Regions from separate parts of the Rhizobium sp. 22-785-1 genome, predicted to be linked through region 1. Evidence: predicted binding sites of a transcription regulator. Region 1 holds the regulator's gene; the other holds the start of a gene.
The links. Region 1 encodes LexA, which represses DNA repair genes until DNA is damaged. Its sites were predicted from a motif close to TGTTCNNNNTGTGTTCNG; they were not measured.
Positions count from the first base shown of each region.

Region 2: ACQZ5M_RS08935 (ImuA family protein) is a predicted target of LexA. The motif match lies at 2,680-2,697, and genes of this name have one in related genera.

Region 1 covers NZ_JBNWDI010000001.1:348,293-357,654, forward strand. The annotation lists gene kdsA (3-deoxy-8-phosphooctulonate synthase) at 1-842, opposite strand, end outside; gene lexA (transcriptional repressor LexA) at 1,324-2,049, shown strand; gene ACQZ5M_RS01655 (GFA family protein) at 2,197-2,595, opposite strand; gene ACQZ5M_RS01660 (glutathione S-transferase family protein) at 2,972-3,661, shown strand; gene ACQZ5M_RS01665 (ComEC/Rec2 family competence protein) at 3,673-6,153, opposite strand; gene gltA (citrate synthase) at 6,413-7,702, shown strand; gene ACQZ5M_RS01675 (PACE efflux transporter) at 7,902-8,339, shown strand; gene ACQZ5M_RS01680 (ABC-type transport auxiliary lipoprotein family protein) at 8,431-9,039, opposite strand; gene ACQZ5M_RS01685 (MlaD family protein) at 9,069-9,362, opposite strand, start outside.
Region 2 covers NZ_JBNWDI010000003.1:278,887-288,248, reverse strand. The annotation lists gene ACQZ5M_RS08945 (polysaccharide biosynthesis/export family protein) at 73-1,341, shown strand; gene ACQZ5M_RS08940 (O-antigen ligase family protein) at 1,349-2,620, shown strand; gene ACQZ5M_RS08935 (ImuA family protein) at 2,738-3,499, shown strand; gene ACQZ5M_RS08930 (DUF6504 family protein) at 3,414-4,931, shown strand; gene ACQZ5M_RS08925 (error-prone DNA polymerase) at 4,928-8,182, shown strand; gene ACQZ5M_RS08920 (FadR/GntR family transcriptional regulator) at 8,303-9,031, opposite strand; gene yjfF (galactofuranose ABC transporter, permease protein YjfF) at 9,053-9,362, opposite strand, start outside.

The sequences.
Region 1 (9,362 bases):
GCCTTGGCGATGGCATCAAACGCCAGAAGCTTTTCCAGAAGCTTCGGCATATCCTTCAGATGAACCATGTTCGGTCCGTCAGACGGCGCGTTGTCCGGGTCTTCATGAGTTTCGACGAAGAGGCCGGCAATGCCGACGGCGACAGCCGCACGCGACAATGTCTCGACGAATTCGCGCTGGCCGCCGGTGGAACCGCCCTGCCCTCCTGGCTGCTGCACGGAATGCGTCGCATCGAAAACCACGGGCGCACCAAGCGAGGCCATGATCGGCAGCGACCGCATGTCGGACACCAGCGTATTGTAGCCGAAAGACGCGCCACGTTCGCAGAGAAGAACATTGGGATTGCCGCTCTCATTGAGTTTTGAAAGGACGTTCTTCATATCCCAGGGCGCCAGAAACTGCCCCTTTTTCACGTTGATGACCCGTCCGGTCTTTGCGGCGGCCACCAGAAGATCGGTCTGACGGCTGAGAAACGCCGGGATTTGCAGGACATCGACGGTCTCCGCTACAACGGCGCACTGCTCTTCCGTGTGGATATCGGTCAGCACCGGAAAGCCGAACTCTTTCTTGAGGTCGGTGAAGATTTCCATGGCCCTGTCGAGGCCGATACCGCGCTTGCCGGAAAGAGAAGTACGGTTCGCTTTATCGAAAGAGGACTTGTAAACCAGCCCGATGCCGAGCTTGGCGCACAATTCGTGAAGTGTGCCGGCAATCATGAAAGCATGGTCGCGGCTTTCCATCTGGCACGGGCCGGCAATCAGCGAAAACCGCTCCGTGTTGGAGAAGGATACAGCGCCTTTTCCCTCGCCAGCGACCACTTTCAAATTGTTCTTTACAGTCATCTCATTCCTCACGACTCATGCGCCGGACATCGCCGGCAACCGCAACTTTGCGAGCATGCAAAGGCCTTACAACATCAGCCCGAAAATCGGAATCAATTTTCCAGCTTTTCAGGCTTGATACCTTGCGCCAGCAACATGCGACAGACATTCTCGCTGTTCTCACCTCCAGAGAAAGTTGGGCCGGTTACGATGCCTTCCAGGCCTTCTTCGCACGCTGGCTTCGGCCTGCTCCTTACTCGTCCTGCGAGACGCGCTTCTAACCAAGCTGAGCGATCAACCTGCTGCTCGCCATCGTCGTGTTCAGGAGGATGCTGTCATATTCCTAGCGGCAAGCTTCCACATTTGCGCGGAAACAGGACAGCAAAACGGCAAGCCCGAACGTTTGCGGAATTTTAAGGGATTGCAGAACACATATGGAACATATAGTGTTCGTTCTGTATTTGTTTCGCGAATCTTCGCAACGCATTCCAAGGGTTTTCTCATGCTCACGCGCAAACAGCAGGAACTGCTCCTATTCATTCATGAACGAATGAAAGAGTCCGGCGTGCCGCCGTCTTTCGATGAGATGAAAGATGCCCTGGACCTCGCTTCCAAATCCGGTATTCACCGTCTGATCACCGCCTTGGAGGAGCGCGGCTTCATCCGCCGTCTGCCGAACCGGGCAAGAGCGCTGGAGGTTATCAAACTCCCGGAAGCCTATTCCGCACCCGCGCAGAAGCCCGTACGTGGATTCTCCCCAAGCGTGATCGAGGGCAGCCTCGGAAAGCCGAAAGCGCCGGAACCTGCTCCTGCCCCGAAGCCAGTAAATGATGCGATTTCAAGCGCGGTCACCGTTCCTGTGATGGGACGCATCGCTGCCGGTGTTCCGATCTCCGCCATTCAGAACAATACCCACGATGTTGCCGTGCCGGTGGACATGATCGGAACGGGTGAACATTACGCATTGGAAGTCAAGGGTGACTCCATGATCGAGGCCGGCATCTTCGATGGAGACACCGTGATCATACGCAACGGCAGCACGGCCAATCCTGGAGACATCATCGTCGCTCTTGTGGATGATGAGGAAGCGACGTTGAAACGGTTCCGCCGCAAGGGTGCTTCGATAGCCCTGGAGGCCGCGAACCCGGCCTATGAAACCCGTATCTTTGGGCCCGACAGGGTCAAAATTCAGGGCAAACTTGTGGGTCTCATTCGCCGTTATCACTGACCGGTGACTGAAGGCACCCCTACATCGGACCGGTTGAGCGCAGTAATCTCAGAACAAAACCAAAAAAGCAGGTCATCGCCTGCTTTTTTTGTATTCCGCGCGTCAACGGAGACAGAAGCAATGATGGGACAATGAAACTGCACGGGTCTATCGCCCTTCTTCGGTTCGGCCTGTCGATTTCCGATCGCGATCGAAACGGCGCAATGCGGGGAAATCCGGAAGCCATGCCTCACGGCGGATTGTCCAAAGCTCGTAGGTCGGCTCAAATTGATCCGGCTCATCGAGTGAACCGAGATTGACCTCTACTTCGTCGCCGCTCCGGCCAAAAACCGGTGAACCGCAATCGGGGCAAAAAAAGCGGCCATTGTAGCTGCGAGTGTCTCCATCGATCGTTACGGCATCCTCTGGAAAAATTGCCGAGGCGAGAAAGAGCGCACCATGATGTTTGCGACAATCCATGCAATGACAAATCCCGACACGATAGGGCTGACCGACGAGAGATAGCCTTACCTTGCCGCAGGCACAGCCGGCAGACCTCACCACCATGTTATTCCTCCTACTTCACGATACCTAGCCACCGAACACCGAACTTCGAATGAAGTTCAAATCCCACCACTCACGGCGACTGTCTTTGCTCTTCGACAGACCGACACATCAAATAATGTGAAGACCGCTATTCGTGATCCGGCCTGTAACTCCCTGTGGGACCGCGCTACGAGATTACTGACAAATGTTGTCACCCGCGAAAACCCAAGCATTGTCCGCATGAGACTGCGCAACGGTATGCAGCAGTGAGAGGCGCTCTAATATCGAACGAGGGCATATGCGCGGATCTGAATGATTGGGACGCGCTTCAACGTGAACCAGCGCCGGAAGCCATCAAGCCATGCGAACAAACGCATCACCATTTGGAGACAAAAGGATGTACGAACTCTACATAGCCAACAAGAACTACTCGTCTTGGTCGCTTCGGCCCTGGGTGCTGATGGAGACCTTGCAAATCGCATTCGCAGAGAGGCTCGTGCCCTTCAACGATCCCGATCCAGTGAACCGCTTCACCCACTTCTCGCCCACAGGTAAGGTACCCTGTCTGGTGGATGGAAATATCACCGTCTGGGATTCGCTTGCGATCGTCGAATACCTTTCCGAGCGTCATGACGGCGTGTGGGCAAGCAATGCGAATGCCAGGGCATGGTCGCGCTCTGCAACTGCTGAGATGCATTCAGGCTTTCAAGCGTTGCGCAATCTTCATCCCATGAATGTTGGCCTGCGGGTGAGATCAAAAGCGCAGACCGAGGCGCTGACGAAGGACATAGCGCGCATCGACGCCCTCTGGCAGCAGGGGCTTGAAACGTTCAGGGGACCGTTTTTGGCGGGCCAGAACTTCACAGCCGTCGATGCCTTCTTCTGCCCAGTCGCGTTTCGCTTCAAGACCTATGAAACGGCTCTGTCACCGGAGGCTGAGGCCTACAAAGCCCGCCTTCTCGCACTGCCAGCGATGAAAGCATGGGAACAAGCAGCGCTCTCCGAGCAATGGCGTGATCCAGATCATGAAGAGGAAGTCCTGGCGTCAGGCGAAATCATCCAGGATTTGCGCTCATCTCCAAATTGACACCGAAGGACCTAGGGCTGCTTCTCAAGCATCTTTCGGATATGGTCCGGTAACTGCGTATCGAACGTCTTGCTGCGCCAGTCATAAGCGCGATGCACGGACCACGCTCTTTCCAGGCTATTCATCGACGCCCGGGCCTTGGCGACGGGCGCTTCGCTGGCGTTCAGCCAAAGCTCTAGCGATCCCGTTTTTCGCAAGGTGGCTGCGCTGATCAGCAGCGCGCCTGAGCGGCACTCGGTGAAAGGCACGAAGCGCATGGTGACGACAATATCTGCTGCATCGCAAGCCGTTCCGGCAAAGGCCGTATCGGATACAACTGCAACCTTGACACCACTGCCATGGCGTCCGGCGCACCATGCGTCTTTTTGACAGGTGAAGAGATTGCGTCGATCGAAAGCGGTGACCATTCTGGCCTGGGCGCTTTGTCTCTCTTCGCCGCTCAGCGGTTTCGGGCGACGTGTCGCCTTCTGCTGCGTGTCGTTGCCTGCCCTTGCAACCTTGTCATCCAGCACAAGCGGGGCAATGTGCTTCTGCGGCAAAGGCACTGCTCTTTCCCACTGGTCGTAGACGAAACCTCTTGCCTGTCTCTTGGTCGTGGCGATGGCATCGTCGTTGCGAAAAGCCACAAGCGCGCCGTCCTCATAGATCAACAGGTCGGGCTTGGTTTTGCGCTGCTCGACGATCATAAGGCCAAAACCTATGATGAGAACAGGCAGCCCCAGAAGCGCAAGGCGCGTGCGCAGCAACGTGAGCAGAAGAAAGCCCGTTGTCGACACGATGAGAAACCAGGAATGCTGGCGCCCGATAGTGGCATCTCCGCCCCAGCTTGCGACTGTTTTGGCGATATCGATAACGATTGCCATGCCGTAGCCCATCACTTCCAGGAAAGGCGCATCGAGCCCGAATGGCATGAGCAGCATCGCCACCAGAGCAAACGGCATGACGATGAGCGACATCACAGGCATGGCCGCAAGATTGGCGGCAAGCCCATAGGTCGTGACGCGGTGAAAATGCTCCACGGAGTAGATCGCAGTGGAAACCCCGCCGATCAGCGAGGTTATGATGACGCCGCCGACGATAGCGCCGAGTTTGGAGGAAAGCACCATCCATAACGGTGGCCTCGCGATGAAACGCCGCTCCCCGTCCCCTCGCCATCTACTCCAGAACGCATATGCGGCAACCAGCGCCAGTGTCGCGGCAAAGGACATCTGGAAACTGGGCCCCATAATCTCATGCGGAGACATCACGAGAATAACGATCGCCGCCAGCGCCACATTGCGCAGGCTGATCGACGGCCTATCGACGAGGACGGCCGCCAGCATGATCGACATCATCAACCACGCCCGTTCGGCAGAGACTGCAAAACCGGAGATCAGGTAATAGGCAAGCGTCATCATGAGCGCTGCGAATGCGGAGATTTTCTTGACTGGCCAGCGCTGCGAGAAAGCCGGATATAGACTGAACGCCATACGCATGCCGACAAAGAAAATGCCGGATGCGAGCGCCATGTTCAGCCCGGAAATGGCAACAATATGCGCCAGCCCTGAAACGCGCAGCGCCTCCATCGTCTCCTCCGAGATTGCCCTTCTCTCGTCGGTGATAACGGAGGCCGCGAACGCACCGGCATCGCCGCCGATCACGCTGCGTATCCTATCAGCAATGGCCGAACGCAGCATGTAGAGCCAGGAGGAGACGTCATGCACCCACCGCGACCTCCCCTCGACGCTTGCCGGCAGCGGCAACGCCTCAGGTGCGCTGTAGAAGAAGCCAGTGGCACCGATGCCATCGAAATAGGCGGAGAAAGCGAAATCATTGAGGCCGGGAAGAGCCGGACCGGACGGTGGAGAGAGGCGCGCCTTTCCGCTAATACCTGCACCGACCGGAACAGGCTCATGCCGGCTGCGAGAAAGAACGGAGATTCGGTCAGGTAATCGCGCCAGCATCGGATCGCTGGTGGATTTCAGTGCGATGACATAGCGCCAGTGACCCTTTGCATCGACTTCGCGCCGCTCCACCGTGCCACTGATCGTGGTGGTAACGGCACCGTCCAGAACGACCGTTCCCACCCGGCGCGTCTCCAGGTCGGCGAGTATCATTCCAAGCAACAGAAGCGCTGCTGCAGCCAGCAGATATGACAGAACGCTCTGACGGTGACGTGTGACGACCGCAGCCGGTATGATGAAGAGACCGCTTGTGAAAAGGGCGATACCTGAGAGCGCAACCGGCAAAGAAAACCAAAGCGCCGCTCCGGCCGCAATGAAGACCGGGACGAATAGAAAGACATGCCGGTACTGTAGCTCCTCGATCACATAACGCGACAAAGCCGCGCCGATACGATGGACTGGGTTCTGCGGCGGGCTGAGCACCGTGTCGTAAGACCCGATATCGTTGGGCGTCACCGTCTCGGGTAAGCTCGATGCGTCCGGCGCGCCCGTTGCGGGCGTGCGCGTGTCGAGCAAGCGAAAATGCTGCCGTTCCCCCAAATCCTGCAATGGCCGCCCTCTTAAGCCCCTGCAAGCAGTTTGCAGCTTGCAGATTCGGATTGCAATCGCCTGCAGCGATTAAGGAAGCATTGACTTAAAATGAAACAGTTGAGGCGCAAAACGATTAGATCAGCATATTCCAATTCTGCAATGCACAATTTGCCTTTTGGATAGCTTGGCATCTTGGCGCGGATCATATAGCTAAATCCCTGACGCTTAATTGGCCGATGCGTCACTCCCGCATCGCCTGCATATTCGGAGGTATGGTATGACGGAAAAAAGCGCGACAGTGACCCTCGGCGACAAGACGGTCGATCTGCCAGTACGAGAAGGTACGATCGGTCCGAACGTCGTCGATATCGGCACCCTGTACAAACACACCGGCTCCTTCACCTACGATCCCGGTTTTACCTCGACCGCTTCATGCGAATCCAAAATAACCTACATCGATGGTGACGAAGGCGTTCTGCTGCACCGTGGTTACCCGATCGAGCAGCTTGCCGAACAGGGCGACTTTCTCGAAACCTGCTATCTCCTGCTTTACGGCGAATTGCCGACAGCCGCACAGAAGAAGGACTTCGACACCCGTGTGACGCGTCACACCATGGTGCATGAGCAGATGAGCCGCTTCTTCACCGGCTACCGTCGCGACGCCCACCCGATGGCCGTCATGTGCGGCACAGTTGGCGCTCTGTCCGCATTCTACCACGACTCGACAGACATCACCGATCCACACCAGCGCATGGTCGCTTCGCTGCGCATGATCGCCAAGATGCCGACGATCGCGGCCATGGCCTACAAGTATCACATCGGCCAGCCCTTCGTTTACCCGAAGAATGACCTCGATTACGCATCGAACTTCCTGCACATGTGCTTTGCGGTGCCGTGCGAAGAATATAAGGTCGATCCGGTTCTGGCACGCGCCATGGATCGCATCTTCATTCTTCATGCCGATCACGAGCAGAACGCGTCCACCTCGACCGTTCGTCTTGCCGGTTCCTCGGGCGCAAATCCCTTCGCATGTATCGCAGCCGGCATTGCATGCCTCTGGGGCCCTGCCCACGGCGGCGCAAACGAAGCAGCGCTCAACATGTTGAACGAAATCGGCACCGTTGATCGTATTCCGGAATACATCGCTCGCGCCAAGGACAAGAACGATCCGTTCCGCCTGATGGGCTTTGGTCACCGCGTCTACAAGAATTACGATCCTCGCGCCAAGCTCATGCAGAAGACGATGTATGAAGTGCTGGAAGCGACCGGAAATTCCGACGATCCGATCATGCAGGTCGCACTCGAACTGGAAAAGATCGCTCTCTCGGACCCCTACTTCGTCGAGAAGAAGCTTTATCCGAATGTCGACTTCTATTCCGGCATCACGCTGAAGGCTCTGGGCTTCCCCACGACCATGTTTACCGTTCTTTTTGCTCTTGCCCGCACAGTCGGCTGGATCGCTCAGTGGAACGAAATGATCGAAGATCCGCAGCAGCGTATCGGTCGTCCGCGTCAGCTTTACACCGGCGCACCCAAGCGCGACTATCTTCCGGTTTCCAAGCGCTAAACCGTTCGGACAATCCAAACAAAAAAGCGTCTCTCATGGGGCGCTTTTTTTATGTTTCTGACGCTGTCAGAGTGGTTCGCCGCACAGGCAGAGACTTGAAGCAAAAACCGCTTGCCCTTATATCGGGCCTGTGAGGACGACCTCGGCCATGTCGGCAAAAGCATTCGGGACGGCCCGGTGATTATCTCGGGAGTTTCCCATGCGCAGCATAGGCGATCGTATCCGCCACGCTCTTAGCTTCGAAATTATTGGCCTTGCTCTGGTCGTCCCGCTCGGCGCGCTTGTTTTCGGCATGCCAATGAGCGACATCGGCATCGTGGGTGTTGTCAGCGCAACCGTCGCGACGGCTTGGAATTATCTCTACAATCTGGGTTTCGATCATATCTTGCAGCGCCTGCGTGGCACCACGCTGAAGACGACACCCATAAGAGTTGTCCATGCCGCTCTTTTCGAGCTCGGACTTCTGATCGTCCTGATGCCCTTTATCGCCTGGTACCTCGGCATCGGCATTATCCACGCGCTGATCATGGACGTGTCCTTTGCCTTGTTCTACGTGGTCTACGCCTTCGTCTTCAACTGGGCCTATGATGCGATCTTTCCCCTGCCGGAATGGCAGAAGGAAGCCGCGGCCAAGTAATGCTTTCGGGCTTACCGTATAGGGAATTGTACGGAAAAACGCCGCGCATCGGATGATGTCGCGGCGTTAATTCTGAGACCTCAGGTGCCGATTACAGAGCCTTCAACGTCCAGGCAACGATCTCGCGAGATGCAGATGCAAAGGCCGCGTCCAGGGCCTTGACGAAGTTGGCGTTCCCCGTACCGCTGACGCGAGCGCTTGCACGGAACACATCCTGTGCCCGAACCGTCCCGTTGCGATCATTCAACAACTGTACCGAAATCTCGATATTGGCGACGTTGTTCTTTGTGTCGACTTCAAAGGCACGAATATCCGTCACAACCTGATAGTCGATTGCAAGCCCCTGCCCCGGACGTCCCACGCCGCCCAGCCTGCCGGTATCCTGGAAGGCTTCGACCAGCTTGGATTGCACCATGCGCGGAAGACGGTCGCTCCATTGCGACTTGGCCAAATACTGGACTTCGGAGTTCGACAGCCTCACGACGATGTTCTCGCTGTCGAGCGCCTTGAGAGCTGTCGGCTCAGCGACCAGCAACTGGCGCGATTTCAGTGATGGCGCCTGCGTGACTGGCGCGGGTGAAACCGAGAGATCGAACGTATCGTTCGTCGCACCGCCGCCGCATCCAGCCAAAAGCGCTCCCAGCAGAGGCATCATCACGGCAAACTTCGTCGAGACCGGGGCGTTTTTCCGGCGAGGCATCTGCAAAATCATGGAATCACTAACCCCCATCAGCGCCGTGTCCGGCCATCATATTGTTTTACGTTCTCGCCACCGAAAATCAGACGCTGCGGATCGCGGTCGAAATTGGTGATCGTGCTGTTCAGATTGTCCACCGTCTGCCGTGTGCTGCTGATCAGCGCCTGCAAATCCCTCAGCCCCCCATTCGAGAACCGAGCCAGATTGTCGGCAATCGGACCGATCCGCGCATTGAGGTTGTCGGCCACAGCCTTGAACGAGGTGAGTGTCTCGCGCGCCTTGGCAAAAAGCGAATTGGCGTCATCGGTTCCGAGCATGCCGTCGAC
Region 2 (9,362 bases), on a different contig from region 1:
CATGCCTTGCGGCTGCGACCGGACTAGCGCCGGTCGCGCATCCACTTTCAAGGCATCAACATGGAGTTTTACATGGTTGGCACTGCCGACGAAGCCCTCACTAAAACATTGCGCAAGGGTGCCGCTTTAGCTTTCGCTACGGCCCTGTTGCTAACCGCTCCGTTAGCTGCGTTCGCACAGGATGGACAATACCGCCTCGGAACCGCTGACAAGCTTCGCATCCGCGTGGCCGAATGGCAGCCGGCAGATGGCACCATCCGCAACTGGGATGTGATCAATGGCGATTACTCCGTTGGGCCGTCCGGCACGCTTTCTCTGCCTTTCATCGGCCAGTTGGACGTTGCCGGTAAAACCCCGGGGGAGGTTGGAGATGCGATTGGTGCGGGGCTTCAAAGCAAATTTGCGCTGCGCAACCTCCCGTCGGCTTCCGTTGAAGTTGCCCAATTCCGCCCGGTTTTCCTGACGGGTGACGTCCAGACGCCAGGCGAATATCCCTATGCCCCCAATATGACGGTTTTGAAGGCGGTCAGCCTTGCAGGGGGACTGCGCCGCTCGGATGCAGGTCAGCGTTTTGCGCGTGACTTCATTAACGCGCGCGGCGACGCTGCCGTCTATGACGATCAGCGTGGTCGCCTTCTTGCCCGGCAGGCACGCTTGCTCGCCGAAGTGAGCGGTGATCAGCAGATCAAGAAGACGCCAGAGATGGAGAAGGTCATCAATATCGACGCGCTCTTGGAAAGCGAAAGCGCGCTGATGAAGTCTCGCACAGAGCGCTATACGCTTCAGTTGAAGGCGTTGAAGGATCTGCGTGAGCTGCTGGATTCCGAAGTCGAGTCTCTGCGCAAAAAGGCAGAGAGCCAGCAACGTCAGTTGCAGTTGGCCAATGAAGACCGTGAGAAGGTCAACCGGCTCAACGAGCAGGGTCTTGCGCTTGCTCAACGCCGCATCTCTGCCGAAGAGCGCGCAGCCGAGGTCGAGGCAACGCTTCTTGATATCGATACCAATGCGCTGCGCGCCAAGCAGGACATCAACAAGGCGATCCAGGACGAAATCAATCTGCGAAACGACTGGGAAGCTCAGCGTTCCAAGGAATTGCAAGACACGCAGGCCGAATTGCAGAAGCTTAACCTGCAGCTCTCCACCAGCCGCGAACTCATGTCGGAGGCCCTCGCGCAGTCGGCGGAAGCTTTACGTTTCGATCCGTCCGGCAAGTCTGCCTCGATTTCCTATGTGGTCGTTCGTGAGGACAATGGACAGTCGAAGGAAATCAAGGTCGACGAAACCACGGCTCTCCAGCCGGGCGACGTCATCAAGGTTTCCTCGGAAGTGCTGATGCAGTGAGGCTGCGATGCGGATTGCGAAATCAGCACTGATCGATCCTGATAGAAGTGGGCTTTATGGAACGGCGGCGGTTGCGCTGTCGTTCTTTGTCTTCGCCTATTCCTCGAAATTCGGACAGATATCGATCCTTGCCTATTACGCCGTCTGGCTGCCACTGGTCGTGGTGGATTACCGCAGAGTACTCGGCAATTATGCGCGCTACTTCTGGATATTTGCCTTCGGAATTCTGGCCCTCATTTCGAGCTTCTGGTCGGATGCCATGTCGGTCAGCCTGCGGGCCTCGATCCAGTATATGACCCATATCGTCTGCGCGCTGATTGCCATGCGCGTCATTTCTATCCAAACGCTGACACGCGGCGCATTGATCGGCATAACTATTGTTTTGCTCTATTCGCTTCTCTTCGGTACCTATCTTTTTGATGCGCTGGATGGCACGACGAGCTTCGTTGGGGCCTTTTCTTCCAAGAACCAGTTGGGTTTCTATGCTTCGCTGGGCGTTCTCTTCGCCGCAGCGTCGGCGCTCGTCCTTCGCCAAAAAGGCTTGTGGTGGCCGGTTGCGGGCGTCGCAGGACTGATCTCGTCCTACAGCCTGCTTGCATCTCAATCGGCGACATCGGCCATCACCACGGCGGCTGTGGTCGTTCTGATGGCGGGTCTTCTGCTATTTTGGGTCTTGTCTCCCGGTAACCGAAAGACGCTCTTCTTCGCTGCCGTGGGTGTGGGTGGCCTGTTTGTGGTCGCAGCACTGCAATTCGGTCTGTTCGACGCGATTCTCGGCGCTTTTGGCAAGGACACCACGTTGACGGGACGCACCTATCTCTGGCAGCAAGGCATTGAGGCTGCAAAGCGCGCGCCGATTTTCGGTGTCGGTTATCAGGGTTTCTGGGTGCCGGGTTTTTCAGATGCCGAACGCCTCTGGGACGATTTCTTCATTACTGGTCGTAGCGGCTTCCATTTCCACAATACATATATCGAGGTGGTGGTGGAGAATGGCTTCGTCGGTCTTATTCTGCTGGCGATCCTGCTTTATGGAACACTGCTGGGTCACCTGCGCTCAATTCTCATGCGCAACCAAGATCCACAGGCGCTAATCCTGTTTTCCCTATGCGCCCTTTTTGTCGTCCGATCCTTCGTCGAAATCGACATCATTTTCCCCTATCAGGTAGGCTCCTTCTTGTTGTTCTTCGCGGCTGGAAAACTCTGCCTGCCGCGCCGTGCGCCGCTTCCCGCGTCGCCCTTTCTGGCAGGTATTCCGGTACGGCCAATCATTGGCGGATGAAGAATCTTCTCATCTCTCAACAGGAGTCTGTTGGACTCCTGTTGACTCTTTTGTGATGATAGAACAAAAAGTGAACATTAGTTTTTTAGCGTGGAATGCTCTGAGAAGTTTCGTGTCATGCAGAAGCGCGCAGAACAGCTTGTTGTGGAGGAATTGCGAGAAAGACTGGAGAGGATCACCCAAGGTCCTGCCAGACAGCAGCAGACTCTGCCTTTCAATATTCCTGCCATCGATGAGCGTCTTCCCGGTCAAGGCCTGAAGCTTGGCAGCTTACATGAGATAAGCGGTGGGGGAAATGGTGCCGTGGACGGTGCGGCTTCTGCGCTCTTCTGCGCAGGCATTGCGGCGCGCCTGAAGGGAAAGATTCTCTGGTGTGTGACACGGCCTGATCTTTTTATGCCGGCCCTCACCCAGGCAGGGCTTTCCCATAACCGGCTGATCATCGTCGAATGTCGTGACGAAAAAGGTGTTCTGGACTGTTTCGAGGAGGGGCTTCGCTGCAACGGCTTTGGTGCGGTGATCGGGGAAGTGTCTAAACTGCCTATGAATATGTCACGGCGGTTACAACTGACGGCGGAAGCCTCAGGCGTGGCAGCGATTGCGCTTCGCCGCTGGCGCCATGTGAGCGGTCTGGACGATTTCGGTCAGCCGACCGCCGCTGTCACCCGATGGCGCATTTCCATGCGCCCCTCCACACCGTTGCCCGTGCGCGGAGTAGGGCGGTCACGCTGGTTTCTGGAATTGTTGCGTGTCCGGGGTGGCGAACCTTTTGAACTGGAAGTGGAAGCCTGTGATGCAGAGGGTCGTCTCGCTATACCTGCCGACATGGCAGACGGATCGATACCGCAGAATGCTTGGGAACGAAGCGCCGCCGGTTGAGACCCCGGTCGTCATGATCGCCCGTCAGGCAAGCCGTCGCCTTGTGGCTGCTCTCGATAGCGCTGCGATGAAAGCGGGCTTGCGTCCGGGAATGCCAGCTAGCAAGGCGCAGGCCATTCTGCCGGGCCTGATCGTCGAAGACCTGAAGCCGCTGGAGGATGCAAAAGCTCTGGAGGATCTGGCCTTCTGGTTTCTGCGCATCTACGCCCCCATCGTTGCACCCGATGCGCCTGATGGGCTGGTACTCGATACAACCGGTGCCGATCATCTGCATGGCAATGAGAAGCTGATGCTGACCGGCATGATCAATCGCTTGCATGCGCTCGGGTTTAGGGCCCGTGCGGCAATTGCCGAAAGCTGGGGCGCGGCTCATGCACTTGCGCGTTTCGGGCGCGAGGCCGTCACCATTTTACCTGAAGGTAGCGTGAGAGAGGCTCTTGCCCCGCTGCCACTTTCCGCCTTACGGCTGGATGCACTTCTGGTCAATGAATTGAAGGTTTTAGGATTTCGCCGGATTGGAGAACTGGCAGCCGCCCCACGTGCGCCGATTACCTTGCGGTTTGGCCCTGAAGTGGGACGCAGGCTGGATCAGGCCTATGGCCTGCTTTCGGAACCGATAGAGCCTGTCCGCGTGGCGGAGCTGGTGACGGTAAAGCGCTTCTTTCCCGAACCCATCGGTGCTGCCGAGACCATCGCCAAATACACGAGACAGCTTGTGTCTGATCTTTGTCTGGATCTGGAGAAGCGCGGCTTAGGTGCGCGCCGTGTCGATCTTCTTTTCCATCGTGTCGATAGCAGTCTACAGGCCATCCGTGCAGGAACCTCGAGACCCGCACGTGATATCAAGCAATTGTCACGTCTTCTCACGGATCGTATCGAGACGATCGATCCGGGTTTCGGTATCGAAAAAATGATACTGACGGCAACCCATGCCGAGACGCTTCTTGCCGGACAGACACGCTCCATTCTTCTGGAAGATGCTGGAGGGGATATTGGCGAGGCTGTCGATATCATCCTCAACCGTGGTCACAGGGTTTATCGCTATGCTGCCGTTCAAAGCGATGTGCCGGAGCGTTCCGTTGCCAGAATTCCAGCGGAGACTGTGGAAGACGCGCCTGGCTGGCCGGAGTATTGGCCCCGCCCGGTGCGACTGCTGTTCAAGCCGGAGCCGATCCAGACCGTGGCGCTTCTGCCCGATCATCCTCCCAGAAATTTTACATGGCGGGGTGTGCGCCACATCGTGAAGCGGGCCGATGGGCCGGAACGTGTGTTCGGGGAATGGTGGAAGCGCGACCGTGAACTTTCGGCGGTGCGCGATTATTTCCGTGTGGAAAACGAGAGCGGCGAGCGCTTCTGGATATTCCGTTCCGGTGATGGCGAACACAGCGATACCGGCTCCCAGAACTGGTTCATGCATGGATTTTTCGCATGAGCGCGCGTGTCCGTTACGCCGAGCTTCAGGTGACGTCGCATTTTTCCTTTCTGCGGGGCGCGAGCTCCTGCGAGGAACTGTTTGCGCAGGCCAAGGCACTCGGCATAGAGGCGCTGGGCATTGTCGATCGCAACAGCCTTGCAGCCATTCCTCGGGCACACAAAATCGCTAAAGAGCTTGAGCTTCGGCTCGTGGTCGGCTGCAGGCTGGATCTCACGCAGGATGTCTCCGTGTTGGTCTATCCAACCGATAGGGAAGCCTATGGTCGGCTATGCCGCCTGCTGACATTCGGAAAGAGAGACGGCAAGGCGGGCAAGTGCTCGCTTACATGGAGCGATCTCGTCGCCTACGGCGAAGGGATGATCGTGGTTCTGCTGCCAGATGAGACGAGTGAAGGCCTCGCCAGTCATATGCGTAGGATAAAAGCGGATTTTGTCGATCGCGCCTATGTGGCGATGAGCCTGCGCCGACGGCCCAATGATGCACTGCGCCTTCATGAGCTTTCGCAGATGGCGCAACGCGCCGGTGTGGCAACAGTCGTCACCAATGACGTTCTGTTTCACGAGCCCGGTCGGCGCATGTTGCAGGATGTCGTCACCTGCATTCGCCACAACTGCACCATCGACGATGCCGGCTTTCGGCGCGAGCGGCATGCGGATCGTTATCTGAAGCCGCCGGAGGAAATGTATCGGCTTTTTTCCGCCTATCCGGATGCGCTGGAAAATACATTAAAGATCGTAAAAAAATGCCGATTTTCGCTTGCTGAATTGGAATATCAATATCCGGACGAGCAACAAGTCCCGGGGATTACGGCTCAGGAAGCACTGGAAAACTTCGTTTGGGAGGAGGCGCCGAAGCGCTATCCTGATGGTGTGCCGGAAAAGGTGGCAAAGACACTCCGGCATGAATTGGCCGTCATCGCCAAAAAGAAATACGCAGCCTACTTTCTGACCGTCAACAAGATCGTCCGGCGGGCGCGGGAGATGAAGATCCTCTGTCAGGGACGGGGATCTGCGGCCAACTCCGCCGTGTGTTTTGTTCTCGGCATTACCGCAATTGATCCAAAGGAAAGCGACCTTCTTTTCGAGCGCTTCGTTTCCGAAGACCGCGACGAGCCTCCGGATATCGATGTCGATTTCGAGCACCAGAGGCGAGAGGAGATCATTCAGTGGATTTACGATCACTATGGGTTTGACAAGGCAGCGCTTTGTTCTGTCGTCACCTGCTATCGCGGCAAGGGTGCAATCCGCGATGTGGGAAAGGTGCTTGGCCTTCCAGAAGACCTGACCAAGCTCATGTCCTCGCAGATATGGTGGTGGACAGAAGGGACGGGTGAGAAGCACGCCAAGGAGTTGAACATCAATCTGGAGGATCGGCGCGTCAGGCTCGCCTTTGATCTCGCGCGCCAGCTTATCGGCACGCCTCGCCATTTCAGTCAGCATCCGGGCGGCTTCGTATTGACCCACGACCGGCTGGACGAACTCGTTCCCATTCTTCCCGCGGCCATGAAGGACAGGCGGATAATCGAGTGGGACAAGGACGATATCGATATCGTCAAATTCATGAAGATGGATTGTCTCGCGCTTGGCATGCTCTCTTGTATGCGTAGAGCCTTCGAGATGCTGACCGAACGTACGGGGAAAGAGTTCGGGTTGACCAGCATCAAGAACGACGATGAGCCTACCTACGACATGATCTGCAGGGCTGATACGATCGGCACATTTCAAATCGAGAGCCGGGCGCAGATGTCGATGCTGCCCAGACTGAAGCCACGTAGACTTTACGATCTAGTCATACAGGTCGCAATCGTTCGCCCCGGACCGATCCAGGGTGACATGGTGCATCCTTATCTTCGGCGAAGAGAGGGAAAGGAGGAGGTGGTCTACGAGCGGCCTGAACTGGAGAACGTACTCAAAAAGACCCTCGGTGTTCCTCTCTTTCAGGAGCAGGCGATGCGTGTAGCAATCGAATGCGCCGGTTTTAGTGCCAATGACGCGGACCGTTTGCGAAGAGCCATGGCCACTTTTAAAAACGTAGGGACGATCAACGAGTTTCAAGAAAAGCTCGTTCAGGGCTTGGTGAAGAATAAATTCAGCGAAGACTTCGCTAAGCGTATCTTCAAGCAACTGGAAGGTTTCGGCAGCTATGGCTTTCCGGAAAGCCACGCGGCGTCCTTCGCATTGATTGCCTATGCATCGGCGTGGATGAAGTGTCACCATCCCGATATTTTTTGTGCAGCGCTTTTGAACTCTCAGCCCATGGGCTTCTATGCGCCTGCACAGCTTGTCCGCGACGCGCGTAATCATGGTGTCGTGGTCCGACCTGTCTGCATCAATGCCAGCCGCTGGGATTGCACGCTGGAGGAAGAGACCGGACCCGACCGCGAGGCCGTGCGGCTCGGCATGCGGCTGGTGAAGGGTCTTTCAAACAAACATGCCGGTGATATCATCGCCTGCCGCCAGGATAAGCCATTCCAGTCTATCGATGATCTCTGGAGGCGGGCAGGTGTGCCGGTTGCCGCGCTGGTTTGTCTTGCCGAGGCTGATGCGTTTTTGCCGTCTCTCGGACTTTCACGCCGTGAGGCGCTATGGGTCATAAAGGGATTGCGCGACGAGCCTTTGCCACTCTTTGCAGCGGCCGCAGCGAGAGAAAACGCCTTGATCGAGGAGTTGCAAGAGCCCGATGTAAACTTGCTGCCTATGACGGCAGGCGGAGAAGTGGTGCAGGATTACGGTCATATGGGCCTCACTCTTCGCGAACATCCGATGAGCTTTCTGCGCCAGGACCTTGCCCGAAGGCGGATCATCACATGTTCTGAGGCTTATAAATCCAATGATGGGCGCTGGCTGGAGGTCGCGGGCCTCGTCCTTATCCGTCAACGCCCCGGTTCGGCAAAGGGCGTCATCTTCATGACGCTTGAAGACGAGACTGGCATTGCCAATGCGATTGTCTGGGTCAAGACCTTCGAGAAGTATCGTCGCGTCGTCTTGTCGGCGAGCATGGTCGGAATTTACGGCAAGCTCCAACGTGAGGGCGAAGTTGTCCATATCGTCGCCCATCGCATAACCGATCTTTCCGATATTCTGAGAAGCGTGGGAGAGAGGGACAAGCCGTTTCCGCTACCGCATGGGCGTGGCGATGAATTCCATCACGGTAGTCCGCCGACAAGAGACAGGCGCGGCTTGCCGCCGAGATCAGTCCAGACAAGTGATGAAGACCACATCACCATCAAGGGCCGCAACTTCCATTAAAGAACCGCGGGTCTTATTGGACCCGGAGAAGACACTTTGTCTCTTCGTCTAAACCGGTCGTGTTCTTTCGAAAAATGGATTGCGATTTTCAGCACGGTCGCTGCATCGTTCTCGCCAGCGTTATAGAACAGCGCTTTTGATCCGGTCCTTGCCAACCTCGATGACGTGGCGCATGGCCTTCACGGCTGCGGCTTCATCGCGTGCAGCGATAGCGTGGACTATGCGAAGATGGTTGGCGGCGATCTCTGCGATGGTTGCTGGGGCAGAGGCGGGGGACGACAGTTTGAAGGAGATAGCGAGTGCCGCTTCGATCAAGCCGCTTGCCGAGCGCATGAAGGGATTGCCGGAAATGCTGGCGACCGCCAGATGAAACTCCAGGTCGATCTTGGCGATGCTTTCGGCAGTGTGGGCGGGATTGTCAAATTTCGCGGCGATCGCGTAGAGCGCGACGATGTCTTCGCTGGATGCATGCCGTGCTGCTGCGGCTGCTGCGGCAGGCTCAAGCGCGAGGCGAATTTCAGCCAGATGCTCGATGAATTCTGGATCCAGCCCCGCTTCGCAGCGCCAACCCAGAACATCGGGATCGAAGAAATTCCAGCTCGATTTGTCGAGAACGCGTGTGCCGACCTTTGCCTTCGCCTCGACAAGCCTTTTGGCAGCCAGCGTTTTCATCGTCTCTCGAAGTACCGTTCTCGATACGCCGAAGCGAAGGGAAAGCTCTGCGTCGTTGGGAAGAAGGGAACCCTCCGGTATCAGGCCCGAAACAATGGCGCTGCCGAGCTCCGCCACGACATGCGCATGGCTATTGCGTCGCTTTCGTCCCGATATGGTGTTTTCCAAAAGCCCCAAAAACTATCTCCTTCGCTGCTGCTATGCCGGGTGAGCCGCCGCCATTCTTCTGTTTGAGTACCAGATGATTGTGCGTTGCAAAACGATGAATATGAACAGAAGTATTCCGATGACAATTTTAGTCCACCAGGATGAAAGCGTGCCATCGAACACGATATACGTTTGAATAAGTCCCTGGATCATCAGGCCGATGAAGGTGCCGGCGACAAGACCTGTTCCGCCGGTCAAAAGCGTGCCACCGATGACCACGGCTGCGATCGCATCCAGTTCCACACCGACGGTCGCCAGAGAATAACCGGATGACGTGTAGAGCGTATAGACGATGCCTGCG